Regions from separate parts of the Anaerobacillus sp. QJM3NY_32 genome, predicted to be linked through region 2. Evidence: riboswitches for the same ligand, from Rfam matches in the RefSeq annotation. Region 2 holds a riboswitch; each other region holds the start of a gene.

Region 1 (10,076 bases), 2.1 Mb from region 2:
ATGTTCTTCGATACGGAAAATCCGTCGATCCAATTGATTAAACGTAAAGGATAAAAGCCAAATTCTGTTCTCACACAGAATCTGGCTTTTTTTCATATCGCACCATCTTTCTCACCTTTACCGAAATAAAAACCTCATGCCTACTCATACCGCCATGTATCTCTTCGAAGAATTGTAGTAAAATAAAAGTAGAAGAAAACGAAGGGGTGATCACTTGACTAGCAAGATGAATCAGCTGTTCGAGGAGCAAAAAAGTGTTCATGTGCTTTATGCCTACCATGGGATGAAGAATTACCTCGAACAAGTCGTTAGTTATACTGAAAAAGGAGTCGCGAACGGAGATTACGTCATCTTAATCGAAAATGATCGCCTGTATCCGATGATTGAGAAAGAATTAACCTCAAGGTTAACGGCTAACGAAATGAAGTTTGTCCACAGAGTGAACAGCTTCGACTTTTACTTTTCTAGCGGCAGTTATCATCCTCCTGCTATTCATGAATATTTCAAAAAGACCGTTCAACCTTATGTGGAATCTAATCTCTCCTTCCGCTCATGGGCACATGTGGAATGGGCCTCGATGGAAGACCCTCTTCACCTTATAGAAGACTTCGAAAAAATTGTAGACGAAGCAGTTAACGATCTTTCCTTCCCTCTTATTTGTGCATACGATGGAGAAAGAATGCCTGATTACCTCATTAACATTTTGATGGAAACTCACCCTTACGTGTTAATGGAAGAAGAATTTTTCACTTCAAAACAATATTTAGCTTAAATAGAAATGCACCCCTCTAAGAAAATCTCAGAGTGGTGCATTACCTTTGGTATGGCTAAGATATTAGACGTTGATTCTTTCATTCGTCTCCATTGTTTTCACATTTACTTCAAAAGCATCTGGATATTTAATACCAAGGCCCGTATTTAAACAAATAACCTGTTCATTTTCTTTGATCCAATTTCGTTCCCTTAATCTTTCCGCAGCAGCGAATGTACTCGCTCCTTCGGGACAAATAAATTGCCCTTCTAACGCAGCAACTTCTCGCTGAGAGATTCGAATATCTTCTTCAGAAACAGCAACGGCACACCCGTCTGTTTGATAGATCGCATCCAATACAAGAAAGTCTCCGATCGCTTTAGGTACATTGATACCAAACGCATGCGTCGTTGAATTTTCCCAGAACTCAGACTCAGTTTTTCCTTCTTCGAATGCCTTCACAATAGGGGCACACCCCTCCGATTGCACAGCAACTAATCTTGGAAGCTTTTGATCCTTAATCCAACCAAGCTTCTGAAGCTCAAGAAACGCTTTATAGATCCCAATAAGACCAACGCCACCGCCTGTTGGATAAAGAATTACATCAGGAAGCTCCCAATTCAGCTGTTCCGCTATTTCATACCCCATCGTTTTTTTACCTTCAATGCGATAGGGCTCTTTTAGGGTAGATGCATCATAAAATCCTTGCTCTTTCACGAGATCACCAACTATTTTACCAGCGTCACTTATTAACCCGTTGACTAGATAAAGATGAGCACCAGAAATACTCACTTCTTTTCTCGTAATCTCAGGTGCGTCAACAGGCATAACGATATGAGCGTCCAACCCAGCCTTTGCTGCATAAAGTGACCAGGCAGCTCCAGCATTTCCATTTGTCGGCATCGCAAGGTTCTGAACGCCAAGCTCCTTTGCCTTCGAAATGCCGACTGCCGCTCCCCGAGCTTTAAATGAACCCGTCGGCACCATTCCCTCGTCTTTTATGTATAAGTTTGAGAGATTCATTTTCTGACCAAGGGATGGTAGTGGCAGGAAAGGGGTCATCCCTTCTTCAAAACTAACTTTATTCTTTTCTTCTTTAACCGGAAGTAATTCATGATAGCGCCAGAGCGACTGTTCTCGTCCGGCAATCATTTCCTTTGTAAGACACTTTTTCACCTCATCAAGATCATATTCGACAAGAAGTGGTGAACCACAAACACAAAGCTGTTGAATCGTATCTGAATCATATGTCTCGTTGCACTTTGGACATGATAAATGACAAACCATACTATATGGCATTGAAGCACCTCCGACAATTTAGTAAAAGACGTGTTGAAACCCAAAGTTCACACGCTGATGAACTTCGGGCTTCATTTCGATATAACTAGCTATGAAAATCAAGTCCTGATCGCACTTCTTCAACATATCCTGCTCGAATCACATAATCACCGAAATGCTCATCTACCTCTTTTTCTTTCGCATAGTTAAATAGAATCGGTTTTAATGACGCAAGGATTTCTTCTTCGCCAATGTTTTCTTTATAAAGCTTGCTGAGACGATCCCCAACGAACCCTGCTCCCATGTACATATTGTACTTACCAGGTGCTTTCCCAATAAAGGCAATCTCCCCAAGCGTCGGACGTGAGCAGCTATTTGGACAACCTGACATGCGGATCACGATTTCTTCTTCTCTCAGTCCCGCTTCATCCACGATCTCTTCAATCTTATCAATGAGAGAAGGTAAATATCGCTCTGCTTCTGCCATCGCTAGACCGCATGTTGGGAACGCCACGCAAGCCATCGAATTACGGCGCAGTGCTGAATTTTGTTTCCCATCTGTAAGACCGTATGTTGCCACAAGCTCATCAATCTCTGCTTTCTTTTCTTCTGATACATTCGCTATAATGAGATTCTGGTTCGGCGTTAGTCTGAAATCTCCTTCGTGAACCTTTGCAATTTCACGAAGCCCTGTCATAATCTGATAATCTTCTAAATCCACAATACGACCATTTTGGATAAAGAGCGTTAAATGCCATTTGCCGTCACCCTTCACCCATCCATAGCGATCACCATTATGATCGAAGTGATAAGAACGAGCTTCTTCTAGTTCATAGCCCAGTCTATTATTCAATTCGTTCCGAACCCAGTCGAGTCCTCTTCGATCGATCGTATATTTGAAACGAGCGTTCTTCCGCTCTGACCGATTGCCATAATCCCGCTGAATTGTAATGATTTTCTCAGCAACATCAACAATCTTTTCGGGTGTACAAAATCCAATCATTCGGGATAGCTGAGGATACGTACTTGTGTCTCCATGCGTCATACCCATGCCGCCGCCTACCGCGACATTAAATCCTTGTAGCTTGCCATCTTCAAGAATCGCAATAAAGCCAAGATCTTGTGAGAAAATATCCACATCGTTTGATGGAGGGACAGCGACCCCAATCTTAAACTTTCTTGGCAAGTAATGTGGGCCATACATCGGCTCAATTTCCTCTTCTTTTCGATCAAGCACTTTTTCTTCATCTAACCAGATTTCATGGTACGCTCTCGTTCTCGGTAAGAGATCATCGCTTAACTTCCGTGCCCATCCATGCACCTCGGCATGAATATCCGATTGATAGGGATTGGCATTACACATCACATTCCGATTCACGTCACCGCATGCCGCAAGAGAATCCATCAGAACCTGGTCCATTGCCTGAATGCTTTTTTTCATATTCCACTTTAAGATCCCATGCATTTGGAACGTTTGGCGCGTCGTTAGCTTTAACGTCCCATTTCCGTATTGATTCGCAAGATCATCCATTACTAGCCATTGCTCTGGGTTAGCTACTCCACCAGGTAGTCGCACTCGAACCATAAACTGATAAGCTGGTTCAAGCTTCTGCTGTTTTCGCTCCTGACGAATATCGCGATCATCTTGCATATAGCTCCCATGAAATTTTAATAGTTTTGTATCTGCGTCTGGGATGGAAGCGGTGATGGGATCCGCAAAGCTTTTCACAAGCGATCCGCGTAAGTAATCACTTTCGTCTTTGATTTTCTCCATTTCACTCGGTTTGCCGTCTTCTGTTACCGTCTTTTTCGACATGATCAATCTCCTTCCCTGATGCGCTTAGTACACATCGCGCTGGTAGCGTTTCGCGTTACGTAGATCTGCAAGATAAGCTTCTGCTTCTGACTCACTGAAATTCCCCTGTTGCTCTAAGATGTTAACGAGTGCCACGTGAACGTCTTTTGCCATATACTTTTCATCTCCACATACGTAGACGTGCGCACCCTCTTGCAGCCACTCGTATAGTTCTTTACTTCGCTCGAGCATGCGGTGCTGAACATACACTTTCTCTTCTGAATCACGAGAAAACGCCACGTCCATACGAGAAAGCACCCCATCTTTCAACCACTTCTGCCATTCGACTTGATAAAGAAAGTCTGTGACAAAATGCTGTTCACCAAAGAATAGCCACGTTTCTCCACTTGCGCCACTTTCTTCTCGCTCTTGTAAGAATGCCCGGTACGGCGCTACGCCAGTACCTGCGCCTATCATAATGATAGGGGTGTCAGGATGATCCGGAAGTCTAAAGTTTTGATTTCGCTGCACATATACTGGGAGTGTATCCCCCGCTTGTGAGCGCTCTGCGCATTGGCCAGAGCATACGCCCGTACGAGCTCGACCATGTGCATCATACCTTAGTGCCCCAATTGTGAGATGAACTTCATCTGGATTTGCCTTTGAACTGCTTGCGATCGAATAAAGACGAACCGGAATTTTGCGCAGAACGTTTACAAACTCCTGTGCCGAGACGGTCCACGGTCCGTAGTCCTTCACCAAATCAATTAAATCTCTACCGTAAAGGTATGTTCTTAGTTCTTCGCCTTCCGCTTCAACCATGCGCTTAAGCTCAAAACTTGATGTCAGCTCTGCAATCTTCTTGAGCAATGGCTTTGTGAGACTCGTAATCTCATATGTTTTCGTTAAAGCTTCTTCAAGTGGCTGAACGTCACCCTTTTTGTTCACCATAACCTGTTCTTCTCGCTTCCAGTTCAGTTCATCGATTAGCTGACGGACAAGAGCAGTATCATTCTCCGGGTAAATACCAAGGCTATCACCCGGCTCATAATCAAGGTTCGATCCTTCAAGATCAAGCTCAATGTGCCGTGTTTCTTTATTCGATCCACGTCCATTCAAATTAACATTCTCAAGAATTTCGGCTTTGAATGGATTCGTTCTGGAATACGTCTGATTCGACTCATCAGGTTTTGTTTCAGAAGTCGATTCTCTCGTAGACTGATCTTCTTTCAATACTCCCGTCACGCCTTCGAACCACTCTTCTGCCGGCTCTTCGAAATCAAGATCACAATCTACACGAGGATAGAGCCTTGTTGCACCTAATTCTTCAAAGCGCTTGTCAAAATCTTTCCCGGTTTGGCAGAAAAATTCATAGGAGCTATCACCAAGTGATAAGACTGAGAATCTGAGACCATTTAATTCAGGGGCTCTCTTACTTTGAACAAAGTCATGGAAGCTTAACGCATTATCAGGAGGATCGCCATCTCCGTGGGTGCTTGTAATCAATAATAAATCTTCTACTTTTTTAAGCGACTTTGGCTTAAAATCATCAAGCGATGAAAGGGTAACGTTGTATTTCTCGTTTTCCAATCGCTCAAAGAAAGATTCCGCTAGTGACTGACAATTGCCAGTATGTGAGCCATAGAGAATCGTAAGCTCACGTGTTTTTGCTTCTTGTTTAGAGAATGCTTCTGAAGCAGAAACACCTTGAGCAACCGTCTCAGTAGCTGCCGCAGCTTCAGAGCTACCTGGTACGGAAAGGTATCCGCTCAGCCATATTTTCTGCGTCTCATTTAATGTTGGTAAGAGACGATTTAAAAGCTCCGTTTGTTCTTTGTCAAAAGGGCTATTCACAACCTGTAACTGCAATACTATCCACCTCACAATACTCAAATTTAATTCAATGTAATTAAAGTAGTTTACTCGGAATTAATAGCAAATTAATTCGTCTGCATTCCCCCTAACCCATTCAACACAAAAAACCTCTCTTCTCAAAACATAAGAAGAAAGGTTTGTAAGTACGAAGCCAGTCTTCTTATCTTTCAGGATAAACCTGCTGGATTTGGCACAGTATGAGATGAAGGATCATCTCATCGGTTGCCGAAGCTTCATAGGGCCAGTCCCTCCACCTCTCTTGATAAGAAATGTTGCTATCAAATTGTATATGACAATGATTGGTTCAAATGTTATCTCGAGATCGAATAAAAGTCAATATATTATTAGAAAATTATCATCATTCAATTAACTAAATGGCGATAACACCAGCCATCTTCATGAAAAATAATCCAAATGATTCAGGTCTTTTATCCCTGCCGTTGTCCCTCTTGTATCCTATTCCGCATGCGCATGAAATCAATCGTATTCGCCATGACAAGAGATAGAATCATAAGAATCATCAACCAACTGGAGTAGTCAAAAGGCAGCACCAACAAGAGAAAAGCTATGAAAGAAAAAACGCAGGAGCGAATGACATGATCTTTAAATGTGACGTTAACTTTTTTCCCACGTTTCCATTTCAACAAGTTCACCGCAATACCAAATATCGATAGAAGCATGCATATGACATACGCCCAGAGTGGAAGGTCGTAACTCACTATAAAAATGGTAGACGATAGAAACAGCGTCAATACCGTATATCGAATCGCAATTTCTTTATGGGTTAGCGAAGCAAAATCCTTCAATACATACCTCCTTTTGACGATGAACGAATTTGGCCATTTTTGAGATACACGGTCCTTATGCAGATGGATAAGCTGGCTTCATCTCATTTGAAATCACCTGAACCCAAGGTCGCTCTCTGTTCCACGTCACTTCTAAAGGGACGCCCATACTTTTACTAAGATGTTCAGCTGTTAACACATCTTTCTTCTTGCCATTCACTGCAATTCGACCATTTTCCATAATCATAGCGTGAGTGAATACGGGACAAATCTCCTCAATATGATGAGTGATATACAATATGGTTGGACCCTCTTCCTCTTTTCCAAGGCGTTCAACCTGAGCTAATAACTGTTCGCGTGAATACAGATCAAGTCCGTTGCACGGTTCATCTAGAATAAGAAGCTTTGGCGAAGACATCAAAGCTCTCGCTATCAGGACTTTCTGCTTCTCACCTTGAGAGCAAATTCGAAAAGGTTTACCGCGTAAATGAGCAATACCCCATTCCTGCATCATCTTCATCGCTTGCGATTCTTCCTGTTCCGTCACCTGCTCATAAAGTCCAGCTGAGGCAAACTTCCCGCTAATCACAACATCTGTCACTTCCTGCATCGGAGAGATACGCTCAGTGAAAGCGTTGCTCACCCAGCCAATAGATTTTCTAAGTTCACTCAAATCAGTTTTTCCAAGACGATACCCCAATACTTCAACGACGGGATCATAGCGAAGCAGTGGCCAGATCGAGCCGTGAATTAACTGAAGTAGTGTCGTTTTACCTGATCCATTTAATCCGATAATGGCCTGATGCTGGCCTTTCTCTACGGAAAAAGAAATATCGGATAAAATCATCTGTTTCTCACGTGTGTAATAAGCATTTTCTACATGAATGATTGCCATACATCCCACTCCGTTCTTTGAAGAAAGTCATTCCAACTAGCGCTTTTTACATCGTATACCCGTTAGCAAATTCTTGAATCACTTCAAGCTCCTCTTCGCGTGAGTCTCTGCCAACGTTATGCTCATACAACTTTTGCATACGTGTAACATCACCATTGCACTCCTCAGTAATAGAAGCAACAGCACGTAAAAGGTTCACTTCGTTCTTAAAATCCTCCTTAGAGATTGCCTCCCCGTGTGATAAGATGAACCATTCTGCCTCAAAGCTTTCTAACTGATCAAGCAGTCGATTTGTTATGTTAACAGTGTAGTTGACTTTTTCTGAAAAAATATCAGGATAAAAGCAGTCTCCAAGAAAAAGGATTTTCTCTTCCTTCATATAAATCACAACCGAATCAGCCGCGTGATCGCCCCCAACAGGCTGAAGAATACACGTGACACCACCAAGATCAATCTCCATTTTCTCACCAAACGTTACATCTGGTAGCGTAATCGTAATGTCTCGAGAATCCACAAATTCCTTCTTGATCGCATTTGCACAAAATTCAATTTCAGTGCCTTCTTTCACCCGCTCATCCAACTCATCATCAGACCATCCTAATGGAATAAGCTTACTAATTTCCTCTTTCGTCTGATGCGAGGATAAGGAGACAGCATCTTTCAGCGCTGATAGTCCAAAGATATGATCCCAATGCCAATGAGTGAGCGCGACCATGTCCGGTTCCTTGAATCCTTTTTCCGATAGTTCTTTTAGAAAATAACGAGCATGGTCCTCTGAATTCCCAGCATCGATCATCAGAGACTTTCTATCTCCAATCACCATTCCTAGAATCGGTCGGTCCGTTTCGGAAACTGGTGTTTGATAGTAAAAGCGATTGCCAATTTGTTTAATCTGTTGCATTTATTGTCCTCCTTAAAATACAAACCTCGATGAAATTTCTTATTTCCATTTTATCATTTTGAAGTTTTGTATTCGTATTTTTTCTACTACATACAAAAATAGACACCTCCAAATGGAAGCGTCGTTTAGGAAAGGTGATTTTTTCGCATTGCAGTAGAAATGGAGGTGTTCGTCTTCTCTTAACCAAAGCCATCCACGACGATTTTCACTACCATCGGTCCAAGGATAATGATAAAGAGGGGTGGAAAAATAAAGAGAACCATAGGTATGAGCATTTTCACTGGAGCTTTCATCGCTTGCTCGCGTGCTCGTTCACGTCTCTGTTCACGAATGCGTGCCGTAATATTTTTAATAACTTTTGACATTCCGATTCCAAGATGATCGGCTTGAATAATCGACATCATCACACTTTGAAAATAATCTGAAGGAACACGTTTTTTCAGATTATAAAATGCTTCTCGTCGCGATTTCCCTCGCTTCATCTCATCTAATGCCTGACTAAACTCATCCGCAAGTGGGCCAGACTTTCTTGCACATACATTTTTGATCGCCCCTTCAAGTCCTACGCCTGCTTCAAGAAGTAGACTTACCATATCAAAGAAATCGGACATTTCCATATCGATTATTTTAACGCGCTGCGTTTTTTTCTTCGCTAGGTAAAACAAAGGATATCGATAAAATAAGAAAACAACCCCAAGTGCTAATACAAGTGTCATAGAAGCATTTCCATCCGTCACAGGCACCATAAGCAAGTAAGTTAAGAACCCTCCACCGATGCTGAGAAGAAGTTGAATAAGTCGGAATTCAACTGCCGAACGGTTTCCATATCCAGCCTCATGGAGGAGCATATCTAACTTCTTTCGATCCTTTCTTGCAAATGTTTTACTCACCTGTTCAATACCCATTCCCCAATATTTACGAAGTAGTGGATGGTAAGATCCACTTTCTCTTTTTTCGGTTTTACGTTGAATTTTTTCTTCCTTGCCAAAATAGTGCTCAACGCGAGATTCAAGAGCAAGTTCTTTTCGATAAACGGTTTTAAGAAGGGCAGCAATAAACAATACGAAACAAACCATCGTACAAAGCATAAACAGAATAGCAATCATTGGTTACACCTCAATCCGAACAATCTTTTGAATTAAAAACCATCCGATGAATAGTGAAATCGCCCCTGTTACTAGAAGAAACCAGCCCAATGGATAGGTAAGCATTGGTTCAAGGTATTCAGGACTTACAAAATAGAGGTAGATTCCCATCACAAGAGGGAGAGCAGTAATGATCCAGGATGATAACTTTCCTTGTGACGTCAGCGTCTTTAGTTCTTCGAGAATCCGGATCCTCCCTCGAATAGTATCTTCCATCGTATCCATAAGCTGCGCCAGGTTCCCACCACTTTTACGTTGTGCGAGAATAGCTTGTATAACAACTTCAAGCTCTTTATTTGGTAAACGTTCTAACAGGCTTTGAAACACGGTTTCCATAGGTATACCCATTCCAATTTCACGAACAGTACGATCAAATTCTGGACCAATCGGATCTGGCATTTCCTTCCCAATGAGTTGCATCGTCTGCACGAAACTAAACCCTGCCCTCATCGAGTTGGACATCGTACCAAGCGCCTCAACAAGCTGATAGGATAGTAGCTTGATTCTCTTCTTTGCTTTAATCGTGATATAGATACCAGGAATAATAAAACAGATCAAAAGCGATAGAATGCTAACAAACCATGGTACACCAAGGACATAGAGCAATCCAGCCACTGCCATCGCACTTAAAATGCGAATAACAAAGAACTC
Region 2 (10,076 bases):
ATAAAGTGCCATATTCGCTGTGTACGTTCCGTGCATTCCTCCCATTCCAAGGAATAGAGGATGATTGCCAGGGTAGCTTCCTAAACCAAGTAATGTATTGATGACTGGAATGCGATGCTTCTCAGAAAAAGCGACGAGTTCTTTTCCTGCATTCGCGTGGAGAACACCAGCTCCAGCTAAAATCACCGGTTTCTTTGCTGCACCAACCGCATCCGCGAGCTTCTTGATCTGCAAAATGTTTGGCGAGAAAGTTGGCTGATAGCCGGGTAGATGAATAGTAGAATCATAGCCGGGTGAAATGGTTTTGTTCGCCACATCCTTAGGGATATCAACTAGAACTGGACCGGGACGTCCTGTTGTTGCAATATGGAACGCTTCTTTAATAATTCTTGGTAGATCCTGAACGTCACGCACCTGATAATTATGTTTTGTAATTGGTGCTGTAATTCCCATAATATCTGCTTCTTGAAAGGCATCTGTACCAATCACCGTACTTGCAACCTGCCCAGTGAAGATAACCAGTGGTAATGAATCCATCATGGCATCTGTAATCCCCGTTACGAGGTTTGTTGCTCCTGGACCTGATGTTGCAATAACTACACCAGGTTTCCCACTAACCCTCGCATATCCTTCAGCCGCATGAATGGAACCTTGTTCATGCTTTGAGAGAATGTGTTTAATTGGCGATCGATAAAGTGCATCATAGATCGGAAGAACTGCTCCTCCCGGATATCCGAAGAGAACTTCAACATTTTCTTTTTTTAAAGAGTCAATCAATACGTCTGCCCCGGTCATTTCCGCTGTTACCGCTTCGGCTTCTGGTTTAGCCTTCGCCCGCATATTCATACCCTCCAATGCTTTATTGTGTTGCACGCCTCCGTTCGATAACGGGTTTGCGTATTTCACTGTTTATTACTAATAAAAAAAAGCCTTCTCATCCCTACGCCGCTTTTTTTACGGTCCATAGGGGCGAAAAGACTTCACGGTACCACCCTACTTTGCGACAAAAAGATGCCGCCTCATGAGCAAACTGCTCGTTTTGATAACAAGTGTTTTTAGAACACTTGGCTGATCCTATGTTACTTGATTCAGATCAGCACTCGGAGGGGATGTCGATACAGGGGGTAATACCGGCTTCCACCACTACCGGCTCTCTGGTTAATACCAATTCCTGTTTCTTTTGCCTCGTCATCGATTATTGATATTTATTTTGTAAGAATTATCCTGCTTGAACGTCTCGTTTTGAAGGGTAAACACTGACACCATCGACAGTGACGATATCTCGAAATGCTCCAAGCAACTCGTTCGTCGTTTTACCCGGCTTTGCTTCACCAATTTCTCGACCATCTACTTTTACGACCGCAATAACTTCAGCAGCTGTTCCAGTTAGGAACACTTCATCTGCAACATAGACATCATGACGTGTGAAAGTTTCTTCTCTCATGTCATATCCCTTTTGTCTTGCTAATTCCATAATGGCATTTCGCGTAATTCCTTCTAATGCACCAACATATCCAGGCGGTGTTTTGATCACATTGCCTTTTACGATGAATATATTATCAGCTGATCCTTCAGCGACATATCCCTGATCATTTAACATTAGAGCTTCGCTGACACCAGCTAAATTCGCTTCGATTTTTACAAGAATGTTATTTAAATAGTTGAGCGATTTAACCTTCGGACTTAAGACATCCGATCGGTTTCTTCTACTTGCTACCGTTACAATATCAATTCCTGTTTCATATAATCGCTTAGGGAACAAGGCTAGTGATTCTGCAATAACGATCACTTGAGGTTCCTTACATGTGAAAGGATCAAGTCCCAGGTTCCCAACTCCGCGTGATACAACAATGCGGATATAGGCATCCTGAAGGTTGTTTTTCTTCAGCGTTTCCACAATAATGGCGGTCATTTCCTCCATAGTGTGCGTTATTTTAAGCATAATTGAATGAGCTGAATCATAAAGCCGTTGTAAATGATGTTCTAATCGAAAGACATTTCCGTCATACATGCGAATTCCTTCGAATACCCCATCGCCATAGAGAAAACCATGATCGTATACAGATACTTTGGCATCTTCTTTCTTCACAAATTCTCCGTTAAGGTAGATCCACTGTTCACTCACCTTGTTCACTCCTTTCTGTTTGTTAAGTAGACGCAGTAAAGCGTTAGTGTTTAATGATAGGACCAACGTAATCCGGGGTCCTAATTGTGTGTTTGAGTTATTTGAATACTTTGTTTAATTGAGGATTATATTACGCCGGTTTGGACTTAAGGTCAACACCTAAAATATAAGTTTTTTGATAATTTCGATATATCAATCTATTTGGAAACGCTTACAACGTTGGTATGCGTGAGATTTAATCACACGAAAAATTTTTAATTATAAATTCAATAAAACGCTTACAGTTTTAGTTGTTTTATGACAAGGAAATTTAAAAGAAAGATCTGGATCCATCTGTACCTTTTCTTGGCCAAGCCCTCTCCTGATCTTTAAACCATTCCCAAAAAATTTTAAATATATCTTATATACTTTACACCTGCCAACGCCATACGCAGTGCTATCTTCTGTGAGAATTCCTATACTGAGCTATAACTCATTCAAGTATAAACCTGGATTGTTCTAATTATTTTATCCAATTTGATACGAATTGAATGAAACAACAAACCTATCTCAATGAGTAGCATCATAGCGAAGCTCTCGTTTTTATGAAAAAGCATAGTAGAAAAAATCACGACTCGATTTACTTATTGAAAAAAAAAAAGATTAAACTAGTAACGACCAAACGGCTTAGTCCTCTTTCGTAATTGACCATTGCATCACCAAAAAGGTAAGCTTTCTTTCTGTATGTTTATTTACAGTTGTCATGTGTATATATGATGAGCTTTGAAGACTAGCCATCTTAGTCTCTCATTCAACATTAGACTTAATGAAGTAAAAAACTGCTAAACTAAAAAAAGCTCTCTTCAAATGGAAGAGAGCTTTAGTGCTGAATTATACGTTAGCTTCAACTTTTGCTTTTGCAATGGCCTGATCCAGGTCAGCAATTAAATCATCAATATGTTCAATTCCAACAGATAAACGAATGAGGTCATCTCGCACACCGGAAGCTGTTAGCTCTTCCGCACTTAGCTGCTGGTGGGTCGTGCTAGCAGGATGAATAATTAAACTTTTCGCGTCTCCCACGTTCGCTACATGAGACCAAAGTTCAACTGAATTAATGATTCCTGCTCCGGTTTCGCGTCCTCCCTTTATTCCGAATACGACGACAGCTCCAGCGCCTTTAGGTAGATACTTTGGCACCAATTGATTCGATACGTGATCCTCATCTTCAGGATAGCTCACCCACTCAACTGCCGGATGATCTTTTAAGTAAGAAACGATTTTTCGAGTATTTGCAATGTGCTCTTTCATACGAACATGGAGTGTTTCAACACCTAGGGCAATTTGAAAAGCGTTAAATGGACTAAGCGCAGCACCTGTATCTCTTAGGAGCTGGACCCTTGCTTTCACGATATACGCGGCTTCGGGTAGCGCTTCTGCGAATACTATGCCATGGTACGTGTGATCGGGTTCGGTGAAGCCCGGGAACTTAGGTGAATTCCAATCAAATTTACCACCATCGACAATAATCCCTCCCATTGTGGACCCGTTTCCGCCAAGCCATTTTGTGGCGGAATGAACGACGATATCTGCTCCATGCTCAATTGGTCTACAAAGATACGGAGTAGCAAATGTATTGTCTATAATAAGTGGGATTCCAGCTTCATGTGCAATATCTGCTACTTTTTCAATATCTAATACATGTAGACCCGGGTTGCCTATCGTTTCTGCAAAAATAGCTTTCGTATTTGGAGTAATGGCTGATTTAAATGATTCCAGATCTTCAGGATCAACAAAATTGGTCTTTATTCCGTATTTCGGAAGTGTAGCAGAAAAGAGGTTATACGTTCCACCGTATAAAGTCGAAGCAGATACAATTTCGTCTCCGCTATTGGCTACATTTAGAATGGCAGTTGTAATGGCAGCCATACCACTTGCAAGAGCTAGTGCTCCAACACCACCTTCTAGTTGAGCAATACGTTCTTCAAGTGTACCGACTGTAGGGTTGCCGATGCGCGAATAGATAAACCCTTCTTCCTTTAAGGCAAATAAATCGGCTGCGTGATCAGTATTATTAAATCGATAAGCATTCGATTGATAAATCGGTAGAGCCCTTGCGCCTGTAGCTGGATCAGCTTGTAAACCTCCATGAATTCCAATTGTCTCCAAATTATATTTTTTCTCTGCCATTTCACTTCACTCCTTCGATATTTTTAGTTAATGTTACTTGTTCCTTTATAAGCGGTCCCCATTTATCAAACTCAACGAGAAATCCATCATGACCAAATTTCGTGTTGATTAAATAAAACGGAGAAGAATGAGCTTGAGCAAACAATTTTTCTAAATCTTCTGGAGGATAGATTAAATCCCCTTTAAATCCAATAGCAAGAATGCTCGCTTTAATGTTCTTGATGATGGATATAAGATTACCTCGCCCTTTACTAATATCATGTGTGTCCATTGCCCTTAATAAATACAAATAGCTATTTGCATCAAATCGGCTTACAAGCTTATTTCCTTGATAGTGTAAATAAGATTCCACTTCGTACTGTGCTTCTTTATGATTTTCTTCTGAAGTTTCGATCGCCGCTCGACCGAATTTTTTTTGAAACATTTCATCTGTCCGATAAGAAATCATACCGATCATTCTTGCAGTTGCAAGCCCCGATGTTGGCTGGTGATGAGGATCGTAGTATCCATCCTTCCAATCAGGATCGTTTGTAATAGCAAATCTAGAAATCGCGTTATAAGCTATTCCATACGTATTTAAGCTTGGAGTTACTGCAAGTGGAATCAGATGCTCCATTCCATCTGGGTAAAGGGCACCCCATTCAAGAACCTGCATTCCTCCAAGTGATCCACCAATCACAGCATGAAGGTGATCGATACCTAACACTTCAAGTGCCTTTTTCTGTGAGTGCACCATATCTCTCACTGAAACAAATGGGAAGTCCGCTTTATACTGTTCTCTGGTGACTGGATTAATCGATAGCGGTCCTGTAGAACCGTTACATCCTCCAAGAACGTTAAACGTTATAACTTGAAATTCGGAAGTATCGATATAGCCATCCTTTCCTATTAATCCTTTCCACCAGCCGGGCTCCGAATCACCAATTGTATATTGATTTCCTGTTAATGCATGACAGACAAGAATAACGGGAGCGTCTTCTGGTCCAACGCGTTCATAAGCGAGTTCTACTTCATGTAGCGTCTCGCCCGACTCAAGTGTGAACGATCCAATCAATACGTTCTGAGCTTCGTATCTCGTCTCACTTTCCAAACCCCTATCACCCCTTTCGAGCAATCCGTCTTTATTCATTAAGGCTATAATAATGAGCCATAAATCTAGAACCAATGCTATAAGAAAACGTCGCTTCAATATAAAAAAACCTCTCCGAAAGACAGAGAGGCTTGATTTATTCATCAGCTCCGCTTATCTTTCAGGATTTCTCCTGCAGGATTTGGCACCTTTTCAAACCACAATTGGTTTGACGGTTGCCGGGCTTCATAGGGCCAGTCCCTCCGCCTCTCTAGATAAGTAAGAATATTTTGTTTTTGTTTAATTGAGTTTATTTTAGCAAGGTGTCGCATTAGTGTCAAACACTTTTTCGGAATTATCATTCTTTTCATTTTTTTAAAGAATGTCTAAGTTAATCCAAATTATCGTGAAACAGAGCCTACAGTGTATTAAGTTTGATTAGAATCGAATTTTTGATAGAGTAGCCTTAGAATAATTTTGAAGAGGTGATTGATAGTGCAAGCGCCGTCCTTTGCGTTAGAAGAAGTACAAAGCGGAGAAATCATCAGCTTAACGGACTTCAGGGGGAAACCAGTTATGATTACATTCTGGGCTTCCTGGTGCCCCGATTGTATGAAAGATTTACCGATGAAAGAACAGTTCTACCAGCATGCAGATACTGATACATTAGCATTCTTAACAATTAACGTGACAGGTCGTGAACGGTCAGAAGAAGCCGGTAAAGATTTCACGATCAAAAACAATCTTCCTTTCCTCGTTTTACAAGACAGTGGACGAGAAACTTACGACAAATTTGGTTGTACAGGTGTCCCAACAACTGTATTGCTTAATCAAGATCATCAAATCGCACATGTGTTTGATGACAAATCATCATTTCTTGATATCGCAAAGGCATTGCCCGACATCATGACATCAAAATAAACACACCATAAAAAAAGCCAGAGGGATCCCTCTGGCTTAAAATAATGAAAATAAAATAAATAATAGCATGTTGCGTTATTTGTCTTTTTTATCTTTCTTATCTTTCTTGTCTTTCTTGTCTTTCTTGTCTTTCTTGTCTTTCTTGTCTTTCTTGTCTTTATCCTGCTTTTCGTCTTTCTTTTTGTCCTTTTTATCCTCTTTTTCTTGAGCTTTTTCTATTTTTTTATCCGATTTTTCCTGAGATTTCTCTATTTTCTCGTTTACTTTTTCAGCTTTCTTTTTTTCTTTGCCTTGTTCTTTAGCTATTATAGAATTAGATTTGTCTTCGTTTTTCTCTATTTTATCTTTTTGCACTTTGTTGTTATCTTTAGAGTCTTCAGTTTGATCTGACGGACTGGTTTCTTGTTCTGAAGGCGTGTTCTTTTGTTCTTTCTCCACCTTTTCAACCTTATCAGAAGAGCTTTGCTCAGGCTCCTGAAGAACTAAATCACTATCTTCTCGATTCTGATTAGGTACCGTCTTATCGTTCAACTGGACGACAGAATCTTCTAGCTCCAAAGAGCGATCTTTCGACTTTGATTCCACTGCGGTCATGCTTTCGGTCTCTAATTCATCCATGTTTTTGACAGACAAATTCCGTACATCCTCTATTGATAACGTAGCTCCCCGATCAACAGCAGCAAGATAAGTCATATATTTTCCTGGTGTTATCCCATTTTCTATAGCTTTTGCTCGAGTACTATAGTCAGTATCAAGTATGGTTGTAATAGCAACTGCTTGATTGACTAATGCTTCATTCTGTTCTATTCCTTGAATCGTATTCTCAAGCTGATCCTTAATCGCCTGATAACGCTCTTTCTTCTCTACATTTGAGGCGACAATAAGCAGTTTTCTATCTTCTGTTAGATACCCCTCTTTGTCGAGTTTCGAGACTAGGAGCCCTCCAAATTCGCTTAGAGGCATGTTCGTTACCTCTTGATCTAAGTTTAACCCTTCACCGTCCGAATTCCACGCTTGATATTGAACAACTTCAAGGTCGGAGTTGACTCCAACCTCAATACTTGGATTGATATCAAAGCTTACATAGGCCGCAACTGCGTCATTTTGTCTAACAGGAATCACACCTGTCACGATTACAACTAATAACAAAATTGCTGCCATACCGGCCAGGGTGGGCATAGAGGGGGTAAAATAACCTTTTTTCTTGTTTAATGGTTTTGGTGTAAGTTTAATTTCAGAGCCGATTGTTAACGTATGATTTCGCTTCAAATTGATCGTAGTAAACTCCCCATCGGGTGTTAATACAACCGCTTTACGTCCACGAATGTCCATTATGACCCCATTTTTCATCCCCTGGCCCCCTTAATTCAACTACTGTATATATGATTTCAGCGCATTAAATCCACCCAGATGAATTAACGCCACTGCTATTATATACTTTCGATTACGTTCAATCGTTTTTCGACTGCATGTAACGAGCGCTAGCAAATCTTTTATAGGGAGCTGCTTTTTTTCTAGCAAATAACTTGAAAGAATGTCATCTTGAGCAATCAATTGCGCAATCATCTTTGCATTTTCTCTTGCATCAATATGTTTAGGACAGTTTTTGCTCAGAACTTTAAACGTAATGCTAAATTTCTTCAACAATTGTTCGTATTCCTCAATTTCATACATTCTTACTTCACGCTGTCTGTCCATTTCGTATACATCAAGTGCAGCTTTCTGTTCTGCAAAACTATCTTCTAGTCGGCCTTCCTCATCAAGTTCCTCAGGCTCAAGATAAATATACTTATTTTGTCTTGCTTCTTTACGGATATGGTCGATGACTCTTCTTCTAATCACCATATCAGCAAAGGTTAAAAATCTACTTCCTTGTCCTTTTCGAAACTGATCCATCGCTTCGTTAAAAGCTGAAAGTCCGATACTGAACTCATCCATCGAATGATTGATATAACGATTACAAACTTTGGACGTGATTTTCTTAATAAACGGTTGGTAATCTTCTAATAGCTGGTTTCTTAATAACTGGTTTCCGTTTTGTATACTATCAATTTTATCTTCTAATGTAATATTATCTTTTTTATTTTCTTTATGATTTGCGAAATTTCCCATTGTGCTGATTGAAATGGTTGTCATGTTATACACCTCTCATCTTGCAGTCAATTTCTAATTGATTGCTTCTCGGGTTGGATTCTTAGATGTTTTTAGTTTGAGAATTCTAAATTAGTAATTAAAATAAAAATGCGTCACCATTCGTATCAAACATCGGAAAGGTGACTCTATTCAGTTATACCATTCAATCAGCATGAACGAAAATACAATTTTATGACAATGTTACTGTTTCTTTACTTCCTGTTATATTAATTTATCATTATTAATCTTGCTTAATTTTCAGCGAATTGCGTATTCATTCAAGCCCGTCTTGAAGCGATTTTCTAAAACCAGAAAATAACGATAAATTGGTCAAATATCATCAAACGAATTTGTGTTCACTAAGAAATGCATCCACAGTTACGACTGATTCGAAGGCAAAAAGGGTCTTATTTCCGCCCTTCTCCCTAATAACTGTTAATGCAGGTACACTTTGTATTTTAAGTGTTTCCGCTACCCAAGGAAAATAATTTAAATTACATGAGTAGATATGTGATTCAACCCCTTTAGAGCTCGAAACAATTTGTAACATTCGCTCTGCAATTTTACACGTCTGACAAAAAGGCGTGTAAAAGAAAAAAACAGTGCCTTCCTTTTGTAAAAGTTCACTAACCATGGATTCATCGGTTATGTCTTGCATGTTAATACCCCATTCTATGTAAGAGCAAAAAGGAAGCTTCGGTAAGCTTCCTTTTCGCTCATTTCTTGATTATTGGACGGTCACTACTTTAAATTTCGCCGCCCTTAAAATCCTATTTAAATAATTTAGAGGTGTTTCTGCTACTTCACGATGAAGCATTGTAATGTAGAGATGTTCGGCATGTGGAATTTCTTGTGTAAGCTGCCGTCTTAATTTCTCACCGGCATCATCAGCATCTACAAGAACATATACATCCTTCTCCTCAAGCTCTTCACTAAGTTCTTCTAACCTGTCAAAACTAATCGTTCCATAAGTGCAGATAATCTCCACTTGCTCATCTAACACTCTCATTAACTGTTCTTTATCTGTCTTTCCTTCTACAATAATTACTTTATCAGTCATGGCACAACGCTCCATTTCAAGCTGTCGTATCAATTCATTTACTATAGCATATGGTAGTTGAAGCATTTCGTTTCAAGGCATATGATTTAATTTATTCATTTTGAAGTGTTAGATACAACAGCTACTCATTGAGCCAGATGAATGACAGCTTTGTTAATCATTGTCTTGATCAGGATCGTCCTCTTCTAAATATGTTTCAGATGTTGAATTACCGTGTTCATTCTGAAGATCATCTACTGTGCGAAGGCGATCATCGACTCTATTGCCTGACGTTTCAAATGTAGCCTCATCATCCGGTCTATTGCTGTCTTTGGCCTCTTCCAATTGATCTTGTGCTTCTTTGGTACGTATTGCATAAGGAATGGCTTCAAGACGTTCTTTATCAATTTCTTCACCAGTATCCACACATATTCCGTAATTACCTTCTCGAATACGATCAAGTGCTGTATTAATTAAGCTTAGTCGTTCTCTAGCTGCATCTTCTAGTGTAATATCTTTCTCGCGTTGATCCAATTCAGAAGCCATATCAGCAAAATGATTGTCGTACGATGTTAATTCTCCTGTTTCCTCAGATAGTGCGGCATTTTCATCTCGGTGAC
Region 3 (10,076 bases), 670 kb from region 2:
AATTTACCGATAATAAAATTTCAGCTGAGTATGATGGACCTGTTTTTTATGCAAAGGACGCAATGGAAGGACTATCGCTTTCCAATCGGCTAAGTAATGAAGAAGAAAAAAGAACTCTTATGGAAGAGCAATTTAAAAAAAGAGCTACTCAACCTGTCATAGAAAGGAAAACTAGCTCTAATAACGGAACGGCCGTTGCTGTTAAACCTGTTTCTAATGTAACGACTGATGTGCAGGTTTATCAGCCATACGATCTCGAGCCGCATATTTTAAGAAATTACTCTGTTGCACATATTGAGCCATATATAAATATGCAGATGTTAATTGGACATCACCTGGGTCTTAAAGGGAAGGTATCAAGACTATTAAAGGAAAAAAACGAGAAGGCTGTTCATTTAAAAGAAGTGGTTGACCAGCTGTTAACTCGAGCGAAAAAAGAAAATTGGATACAGCCCTCAGCGAAGTATCAATTCTTCCCAGCACAGTCCAATGGGAATGAAGTGATCATTTACTCTCCACATGATCATCAAACAGTTATTGAACGGTTTTCGTTTCCTCGTCAGCAAAAAGAACCTTTCTTATGTCTTGCTGACTACCTTCGTTCGGTATCAAGTGGTGAAATGGATTATGTTGGATTCTTTGCTGTTACAGCGGGAAGAGGAATTCGAGAACGTTCTCTAGAGTTAAAAAATAAAGGTGATTATTTGGAAAGTCATGCACTACAAGCAATAGCTCTAGAGACTGCTGAAGGTCTTGCTGAACACATTCATCAGTTGATGAGAGATAAATGGGGATTCCCAGACCCCACAGATTTCACTATGCAGAATCGATTTTCAGCAAAATATCAGGGTCAACGCTTTTCCTTTGGATACCCTGCTTGCCCCGAACTCGAAGATCAAAACAAGTTATTTGCACTCATTCATCCCCGAGACATTGGGATTGAATTAACGGATGGATGTATGATGGAGCCCGAAGCCTCTGTCACTGCAATGGTTTTCGCTCACCCAGAAGGAAGATACTTTAACGTTTTATAAGAAACAAAAGGAGGAGCCAGGGCTCCTCCTTTCTTATCTTATGGTAATTTTAGGATCGTTTCAAACGTATCATTGATGATCTTGAAACAGAAAAATAGTCTAAGCGAATCAATAGCATGTGATTATAGAAATGTCTTATTCATAGCTTTTTCTAAAATGTCCTTCTTTTCACTTTCACACATGTTATTGCTCTTTATTTCCAGCCTTTTCTTATATAAACTCTCTACATACTGTCCATATGACTGGTCATATTGCAACGAAAGGTCATCTCGAATTTTCTTTGCGAGCAACGGACTTGCTCCACCTGTAACAACAGATATCACTAGTCTTCCTCGCCTCAACGTTGCAGGTAGAGACACGTTACCTCTGTCAGCCTGATGTGATGCATTAACTAGCTGATTATCTTCGGCATGTTTGACAACAAATTCATTCACTTCATACGAATTGGTCGCTACAATAATTAAAAACGCATTATGTATATCACACTCCCTAACTGCGCGTTCCACGAGGGTAATATTGTCAGAATCCACATATTTCTTAATATCACTGTGAATATCAGGACTTACTACTTTTAGATTCGCACCGCAACCAAGTAGACCTTTGAGCTTCCTAAGCGCGATACGACCCCCTCCAACAATGACAACTTTTTTTCCTACCAGGTTAAGGGTAACCGGATATTCCCTCATACCTTTACCTCCATCTCATATGCTTCTATTACTCTTTCTTTCAATACATCTTTCAAAAATTCATGGTAGCCGAGGTAATGACAAAGATAGAAATCTGGACCATCTCCATCTAACCTACTTATTTTATGTTCCATTTCTCTCATTAGAACACCTGTAAATAAAAGATAAGGAATGACAAAGACCTGACTATTAGTGCCGTTTTTAGCGTGTTTAATTCCTTCATCAAAGGTTGGAGTTGCAGCTGCAAGATAGCACACAGAGACCTTTTTAAATCTCATCTTTTCAAGGATTCGCCTTGCGATTCGATCTAAATCTCTTATTATATCAGGATCACTACTTCCTCTCCCTACAAGTAGAGCACTTGCATCTTGTTGAATGGAAACTCCTGTCTCCCTAACTCTTTCTTCTATAATAGAGATCAACTTATCGTGTACTCCTAAAGGACATCCCATGTGAACAGTTATCGATGGAAATTCTCCAGAGACGCGCTCTACTTCGTTCGGAATGTCCTTCTTTACATGAGTTGCTGCAAGTAATAAGACGGGTACTACCACAATTTCTTTCGCACCTTGTTGTACACATGTTGATATACCCTGATAAATATCTGGCTTCGAAAGCTCAAGAAAACACGTCTCTTGGATTGGATACTCAAGTTCTTTTTTACACTTCTCAACAAATTCTACCGCTTGATTTCTTCCTTCTTTTACGCGACTACCGTGACATATATATAGAACGGCTTTCACTATCCACCACCTCCTATAAGGCGCTAACGACCGACTTAGTGCTTTGTTCATCTCGTGACATTTTCTCAAACCAATTCAGTTTCGACCTTAGGTTTACCACTTCACCCACGATAATCATGCTTGGGTTTTGCACTCCTGCTTTCTTTACATCTTCTGTTATTGTCTCAAGGGTACCCGTTACGGTTTGTTGCGTTTGTGTTGTTCCCCAGTGAACAAGCGCAACAGGAGTTTCTTTATTTCTTCCATATTTTCGAAGCATCGAGCAAATATAAGGTAGATTTTTCACTCCCATATAAATGGCGAGTGTATCTATACCTTTTGCGAGACTCTCCCAGCGTAATTCTTCTTCTTCGCCTTCTTTACGATGACCAGTTACAAATGCAAATGTTGAACTTAGTTCACGATGTGTTACTGGAATGCCTGCATACATAGGGGCAGCAATACCAGAAGTAATTCCTGGAACGATTTCAAAGGGGATTCCATGGTTTGAAAGGACTTCGGCTTCTTCACCACCTCGACCATAAACAAAAGGGTCTCCTCCTTTTAACCTTGTGACCACTTTCCCTTTAAGTGCATGCTTTACGAGAAAACGATTTATGGTTTCCTGTTTTAGCGTGTGGTAATCAGGTAGCTTACCGCAGTATATTAACTCGACCCCTTCTTTTGCGTAATCGAGAAGGTCTTGATTGATTAAGCGATCATAGAGGATCACATCTGCCTGCTCAATACACTTTACGCCTTTCACTGTAATTAAGTCGATGTCTCCTGGTCCTGCGCCAACTAGATAAACTTTCCCCATCTGATTTCCTCCTCCACGAGATGATTTTATTCTTAAAAATCACTTAAGATCAAAAGTTATTGATTTATAATCAACCCTTGCTTTACTAAATAGGACATCACTTTATCAGCACATTCTTCTCTTGAGTCGTTATAGGTATCAATGGTGATTTCGGGATTGATCGGTTCTTCGTAAGGAGATGATACGCCTGTGAAGTGAGGAATCTCGCCACTACGAGCTTTTTTGTATAATCCTTTAGGATCTCGACTCTCACACTCATTTATTGGACATTTCACATATACCTCAATAAATTCACCTTGTTGCAGAAGTTCACGTACTACTTGTCTATCACTATTGAACGGGGAAATAAATGCAGTGATTGCGAATTGACCGCTATCAACTAGTAGTTTAGACACCTCCCCAATACGTCTAATATTTTCCTTGCGATCTTCTTCTCGAAAACCAAGATCCTTATTTAAACCCTGACGGATATTATCTCCGTCTAGTACATAACTTTGGACGTTTAATTCATGAAGCTTCCTTGAAACATCATTTGCCAGCGTTGATTTCCCGGAACCAGACAAACCTGTAAAGAAGAGTACTGCACTTTTATGCTGATTCCTCTGCTGCCTCATTTCTTTTGTTATCACTGTATCGTGCCAGGTTAAGTTATTGTTCACTGTCATCTCAAATCTCCCCCTTATGCGTTCACTGTCTTCTCACTCATCCCTTTAATTAATACCTCCACTACCTCAGGACGACTGAATGTTGCTGGAGGCTGCTCCCCATTTCGTAAAAGGGCACGTACTTTAGTACCTGATAAAATGACGTGATGTTCTTTTCCATGAGGGCACGTTTTGGCCGAAGCCATGCTATCGCACTTCTCGCAGTAGAAACTGTGTTCAAAAAAGAGTGGTGTAATTCCTAATTCCTCGCTTGTAAATTGACTAAAGATTCTCTGGGCATCATAAGTGCCATAGTAATCACCTACTCCGGCATGATCTCTCCCCACAATAAAATGTGTGCATCCAAAGTTTTTTCGAACAAGCGCATGAAAGATTGCCTCTCTTGGCCCTGCATAGCGCATAGCAGCAGGAAAGACACCAAGGTGCACACGATCTTCAGGGTAATAGTTCTTAAGTAGAACTTCATAACTTTCCATTCGAATTTCTGCTGGTATATCATCTGATTTGGTTTCACCTACAAGAGGATTCAAGAACAAGCCATCCACTGTTTCAAGTGCGGTCTTTTGAATATACTCGTGCGCTCGATGAACCGGATTTCTTGTTTGAAATCCTACAACTTTCTTCCAGCCCTGACGTTCAAAATACTCTCTTGTTTCAGATGGATCATAATGATAGCGGTCAAACTTGCCTTTTTCGGTTCTTTTAATAAGCGTAATTCGTCCACCAATGTAAACATCTGGTCTATCGTAAACTTTTTTCACTCCTGGATGTTCACTGTCCTCTGTTAAATACACGTGGCGCCCCTCCACTCCCTTATCAGGAGTATATTTGGATTCCACTTCTATTGTGCCGTACACAGTCCCATTATTAGTTAACTTCACTTTATCACCAATTGCGATCTCAGCAGCTCGTTCGTGCGTAACTGGCAACGTAATAGGAATGCTCCATGGCAACCCGCTTTCTAATTTGAGGTGATGAACGACTGACGTATACTCATTTTCATTAAGAAAACCAGTTAACGGACTATACGCTCCTGTTCCGATTAATTCCAGATCACTTAACGCAGTAGCGTCTAACTCAATTTCTTGAATAATCCCATCAATTTCAGTATTAGGTTTGTAACGGTTAATCAATGTTCCTCCATGCGCGTTAATTGTTGCCATCTTAATCCCTCCAAATTGAATTTATTATAAGCTTCCTTCGTCTTGTAATGTTCTCTTTTGAGAGCGAATCGATCGAATTAAACTTCCTGACCCAAGCGTCGCTAGAATAACGCTGCCAATTGCAATTAATGTATATAAATCACTTTCTAAAAAAAGTTTGATCATACTATAAGAAATAACTAAAGAAAAAACCGGTGAAACTGCCCAAACTTTAATCATTCGCGTAATGACATCTTTCTGCCAAAGCTGAAATCCATCTTTAGCAGTTCCGATACCAATGATCGATGAGGTGGTAATCTGGGTAAGCGGCACCGGAATCCCAAATAAGGAAGCTCCAATCACAAGTCCAGCGCTCGTACCTGATATAGCACAACCTTCACCAAGTGAAAATTTTGTGATGCGATAACCATTCGTTTCAATGACACGTTTACCAAAAACTAAAGCACCTAAAGCAACAAAAGCTCCCCCAAAAAATGCGCCGTGAGAAAGGGATAAAACTCCCGCTCCAACTAGCGGTCCAATCGCATTTGCGACGTTATTCATTCCCGCTGAAAAGGCTTCTAGAAAACCGGCTACAATTAAAAAAATGGTGAGTGGCTTTTGCCACTTTGAAGTAAGATTGATTCTTTGTTTTAAAAGACCAAAAATTTTCCCAACACTGAGAGCTGTCGCAAAAGCAATAACCGGTATAACGATCCACAACAACATAATGAACATCACATTCTGAAAGTACAAAGCACGGTAAGCAATACCAACTCCTACCACTGCGCCCACAGTAACTTCACTTGTTGATAATGGAATCCCCATCATATTTGCTAGAAAGAGCGCTGTTGTAGCTGAAATAAAAATAATCAAGATAACCTTTAGACTGAGTACGGAAGAAGGTATAATGCCACTCCCCATTGTTTTAATAACATTACCTCCACCTAATGTGGCACCACCAACAATCCCAATCGCACAAACACTCAGTGCTACGCTTCTTCTTTTAATCGCTCCAGCCCCGTAAGCCACTCCCATCGATGCCGCAGCTCCACTAGCCCCAATATTCATAGCAAAAAAGAGAGCCACTGTAATAACTAGGGTTGTCATGACCGTCACCGATTTGGTGCTGAATCAAAATGCAAGCCGCATTCCGTTTTTTCCTGATTTGCCCATCTCCCAGCTCTAGAATCACTACCTTCCAATACTCTTTCAGTGCATACCGCACATCCTATACTTGGGTACCCTTTATCATGAAGAGGATTGTATGGTAAATCCTTTTCGTACACGTACCTCCAAACATCTTTCCATGTCCAATGAATAAGTGGACAAACCTTAATCGACTGAAACTTATCATCTCTATTGAAATAATTTGTCTTTTGTCTGAGTGGCGACTGCTCTCTCCTTAAACCTGAGATCCATGCACTTACATGATCTAATTCTTCATGCAATGGTATGATTTTCCTCAAGTTGCAGCACTGTCCCGGGTCTCGCTCCCATAGAGCATCCCCTTTACTTAATGCCTGTTCTTCGACCGACTCCTTTGGTTGCTTTAACTTAATATTTAGAGATGGATATTTAGCTTTCACTTTATTAATTAGCTCATAAGTCTCATCAAAATGGAGACCTGTATCCAGAAAAACAATCTTCGCGTTCTGGTTTACCCGGGAAATCAAATCAATTAGAACGACACCCTCAACACCGAAACTACAAGCATATACAATATCATCTTGGTATATTTGATACGCCCACTCCAGAACTTCAAGAGCCCCTTTCGTTTCTGATTCAACGTCGAATTCAGGTTCCTTACCCGACCAATTATTATAGAACCAATTCATTTCTAACCCTCCCAATTCCGATCAAGGAAATATATTTAAAAGTTTAAAAAAAGAGGCGGTTCTAACCTTTAGGGTTAGAACCGCCTCTAGTTTCTCTAGTCAGCGCCAATATTAAAGTCGTTCTTTTTCTTTTCTTTCAAGTTGAACAACTTTCCCATCTTGAACAACAAGCGTAATTGACCCAAATTTTAACGAACTTAGCATTCGTTCTATACGTACAGCAACGTCTGAAAAATTCTGGTCTTTCGTTCCCATCATGCAACCTCCCTTAGTCATAATAATCATGAGGAGAAGCTTATAAATGAAAAAAGCCTTCCCAAATTGGAAAGACAGATCAGGTTACCTTAATTCACCTTATCTTCCAAAATGGACTCCATTTTGCTGGAAGTAGCACCTTGCCAATCAGGCAGGTTGCTGGACGTCAACGGGCCAGTCCCTCGGTCTCTCTTGATAAGTTATTTTCTAAATCTTAACTATTATCTAACAATATGTCAACCCTAGTTTAGAGATCGGGATAAAGGGATTAGAAAAGAATATGAAAAAAACCCCGAATCTATGACTCGGGGACCATTTTTAAATTGGATGACGTTTACTTTCTTCTTTTTTCTCTTCTATTAAGATACGCGTACCATCTACAGACGTAATAACTACTGCCGTATCCTTGTCGATCCAACTTCCAACAGAAATGGCGCTGTACTTTTTCTCATTGACTTGTATTGTTCCACTTGGTCGAAATGGAGTAATTGTCATAGCCGATTCTCCAACTAAATTCTTATACTCAGCGTTCATGGAATTATACCCCATTTCACTGCTTAACCGATCCTTTAACGTCATTTTCGTCCACATAGAACGTGCGGGGAAAACACGCAAAAACAGGAATGAAGCAGCCGTACCAATTAAAAAACCACTAGAAACGAGAAGGCCATAAAGGAAAGTCGGAGAAGGAATGGCTACGGCTGTAACCATCATAATTAATCCAATCAAACCAAATGTACCATCATTGAGTAATTTCCCATCAAGAATAACTAAGCCTAAACCAACAGCAAACACAAGTCCCATCCAGAGAATTGATGATAAAGAAGTAAGATGGAAACTAAAATAAAATGTGAGCAATAGTATTCCGATCAATCCAAAAATACCTTTTACACGGACAAGTAACTCAGCAAACAAGAATAGCACGCTAAGTAAAACGATAAGAAAGCCAACTGCTGGCAAAGATAGAATCTCCATCCTCGCTCCCTCCTTTTCCTTCTTCTCTTATACGTTCAAAAGGGAAGAAAGTTTCAGTCACTTGTCACCTTACGATTGAAATACCCCTTTTATTCCATCAATAATCGCAATAAAGAAATCAATGATTTTTTGAATAAATGACTGTGTCTCGTCTTTATTTAAAAACTCGTCCAGGTTTTCTCTCGCGTGCTGCAACTGACTCTTCATTTGATCCCAATCAATATCAAGATTTTTCATTCGATTAAACAGTGCAACAAGACCATCCAACTCATCTTGAGTCAATTCAATACCTGAATCGTTAGCAATTTGTTTAATAACTGTTCTTAAATCATCTTCCGTCTCAGGTGGGTTTGTAGCAATTTCATCCTTAATCTTAGTCATTAGCTCTGTTGCTTTATCTGCGCCAATACTATCGCTCAATTTTGCAGTAGTGACAAGCTCTTCATTTGCTACTTGTTTTTGCTCCTCAGGTATCACTTCATCTGTGCTTAACTCATAAGCTTTGATTAAACCAGTTAATGCAGCCGTACCTGAAACCTCCATTGGTGCTGTCACATAAACATCAGCATCTTTTACTCCAGCTGTTATTAAAGCATTTGCGTACATTTCATCTGTTACCCAATTAATATTTTTTGTGTCAACGCTTAAACCAGCATCTTTTTCACCAATGGTTATGGAAGAAGAAGATAAGGCGCGGGTACCGATTAGCGCTTTACTTATATAATTCCCAAGATATTTATGCTCTTCTTCATTTGATACCGTTACCGTCATTGCATTTTCCGGAGCTTCCATTTCATCAACTAGCTTCTGTTTTTGCTCTTCAGATAGATCTTCACCAAGTGTAACGATGACATCACCGACGCTCGCATCCGCTTGTGCCACCATAGGAATAATAGACATCATTAACACCATCGACAATAAAAACGGCAATCCTTTTTTAAGCATGTTTTGGTCTCCTTTTAACGTGGGGCTCTAATGAAGAGTAACTCAGTTAATCTCCCCATCTCTTAATATTCTACTCGACACTCGATCGAAAGAAAAGATAATTAACTAGGAAATCTGTCATATCATGGAAGGACAAGCATATCGTAGTACAAAGGAAATCATTCTGAAGGAGTTGCGAGAGATGCGAAAACTATTGTTAAGTTCCCTATTTCTGCTTGTCCTTCATACAACTTATTATGATTTAACAACAGGAACTCTTACAAATAACAGAGCTATTTCAGAAGTATCAGAAGCAGTCGAAGTGGGGTCACCTGAAAAAAACTCTCCCTATGTGGTTTATAAAATAAATGCTGGCGATACTGTTCTTTCTTTAGTAGAAAAAGCGAACGGCTCAATACCGGTTCCGATTGAAACGGTCGTTCACGATTTTGAAACATTAAATAAAATTCATCCAACTCTTATACAAATTGGGAAAGAATATAGGATACCAACTTATGACCAAACATCTGCTCAATGATTATTTCTTGTCAATAGCTCTCTAAAGTTGCTACAATGGGATAGTATTACAGATGAGTCTTATTCCCTACAAGGGAGTATATAAAAGCGATCTAAATCATGAGGTAAGCAATCCTACATGTAAAAGGAGCGATTTTCGCATGAATGAAATTACCCACCGTAGTCAAACTAGACCTGTTAAAGTAGGTCCTTTAACAATAGGCGGTAACGATGAAGTTATTATTCAAAGTATGACAACAACCAAAACTCACGATGTGGAAGCAACAGTTGCTGAAATCAATCGTCTTGAAGAAGCTGGTTGTCAGATTGTACGAGTAGCTTGTCCAGATGACAGGGCAGCAGATGCAATCCCTGAAATCAAAAAGAGGATTAATATCCCTCTTGTCGTTGATATTCACTTTAATTATAAGCTAGCACTAAAAGCCATTGAAGGTGGAGCAGACAAGATACGTATTAACCCTGGTAATATTGGACGTCG

The links. Region 2 has a riboswitch for S-adenosylmethionine ahead of metX (homoserine O-acetyltransferase MetX). Riboswitches for the same ligand answer to the same signal wherever they lie in the genome.
Region 1: linked by a shared signal. The riboswitch ahead of AC0VYH_RS07325 (assimilatory sulfite reductase (NADPH) flavoprotein subunit) and the one ahead of metX (homoserine O-acetyltransferase MetX) in region 2 are both predicted to bind S-adenosylmethionine.
Region 3: linked by a shared signal. The riboswitch ahead of AC0VYH_RS14610 (YezD family protein) and the one ahead of metX (homoserine O-acetyltransferase MetX) in region 2 are both predicted to bind S-adenosylmethionine.

The regions. Positions count from the first base shown of each region.
Region 1 covers NZ_CM149684.1:1,350,949-1,361,024, reverse strand. Annotated here, with positions in the region: gene AC0VYH_RS07345 (site-2 protease family protein) at 1-41, shown strand, start outside; gene AC0VYH_RS07340 (MEDS domain-containing protein) at 215-772, shown strand; gene AC0VYH_RS07335 (threonine synthase) at 836-2,050, opposite strand; gene cysI (assimilatory sulfite reductase (NADPH) hemoprotein subunit) at 2,136-3,845, opposite strand; gene AC0VYH_RS07325 (assimilatory sulfite reductase (NADPH) flavoprotein subunit) at 3,870-5,693, opposite strand; SAM riboswitch class I at 5,857-5,968, opposite strand; gene AC0VYH_RS07320 (hypothetical protein) at 6,128-6,505, opposite strand; gene AC0VYH_RS07315 (ABC transporter ATP-binding protein) at 6,561-7,379, opposite strand; gene AC0VYH_RS07310 (MBL fold metallo-hydrolase) at 7,426-8,280, opposite strand; gene AC0VYH_RS07305 (type II secretion system F family protein) at 8,460-9,386, opposite strand; gene AC0VYH_RS07300 (type II secretion system F family protein) at 9,390-10,076, opposite strand, start outside.
Region 2 covers NZ_CM149684.1:3,438,295-3,448,370, forward strand. Annotated here, with positions in the region: gene ilvB (acetolactate synthase large subunit) at 1-846, opposite strand, end outside; gene ilvE (branched-chain-amino-acid transaminase) at 1,220-2,125, opposite strand; gene AC0VYH_RS17865 (O-acetylhomoserine aminocarboxypropyltransferase/cysteine synthase family protein) at 2,996-4,294, opposite strand; gene metX (homoserine O-acetyltransferase MetX) at 4,296-5,384, opposite strand; SAM riboswitch class I at 5,535-5,645, opposite strand; gene AC0VYH_RS17875 (TlpA disulfide reductase family protein) at 5,859-6,284, shown strand; gene AC0VYH_RS17880 (anti-sigma factor domain-containing protein) at 6,360-7,634, opposite strand; gene sigI (RNA polymerase sigma-I factor) at 7,656-8,420, opposite strand; gene AC0VYH_RS17890 (thioredoxin family protein) at 8,758-9,075, opposite strand; gene AC0VYH_RS17895 (toprim domain-containing protein) at 9,145-9,477, opposite strand; gene AC0VYH_RS17900 (TraR/DksA C4-type zinc finger protein) at 9,631-10,076, opposite strand, start outside.
Region 3 covers NZ_CM149684.1:2,768,557-2,778,632, forward strand. Annotated here, with positions in the region: gene metH (methionine synthase) at 1-1,034, shown strand, start outside; gene AC0VYH_RS14575 (NAD(P)-dependent oxidoreductase) at 1,157-1,720, opposite strand; gene AC0VYH_RS14580 (sirohydrochlorin chelatase) at 1,717-2,463, opposite strand; gene cobA (uroporphyrinogen-III C-methyltransferase) at 2,477-3,262, opposite strand; gene cysC (adenylyl-sulfate kinase) at 3,319-3,927, opposite strand; gene sat (sulfate adenylyltransferase) at 3,942-5,090, opposite strand; gene AC0VYH_RS14600 (inorganic phosphate transporter) at 5,115-6,179, opposite strand; gene AC0VYH_RS14605 (phosphoadenylyl-sulfate reductase) at 6,185-6,907, opposite strand; gene AC0VYH_RS14610 (YezD family protein) at 7,019-7,162, opposite strand; SAM riboswitch class I at 7,259-7,364, opposite strand; gene AC0VYH_RS14615 (NfeD family protein) at 7,481-8,137, opposite strand; gene AC0VYH_RS14620 (DUF1002 domain-containing protein) at 8,207-9,082, opposite strand; gene AC0VYH_RS14625 (hypothetical protein) at 9,264-9,599, shown strand; gene ispG (flavodoxin-dependent (E)-4-hydroxy-3-methylbut-2-enyl-diphosphate synthase) at 9,739-10,076, shown strand, end outside.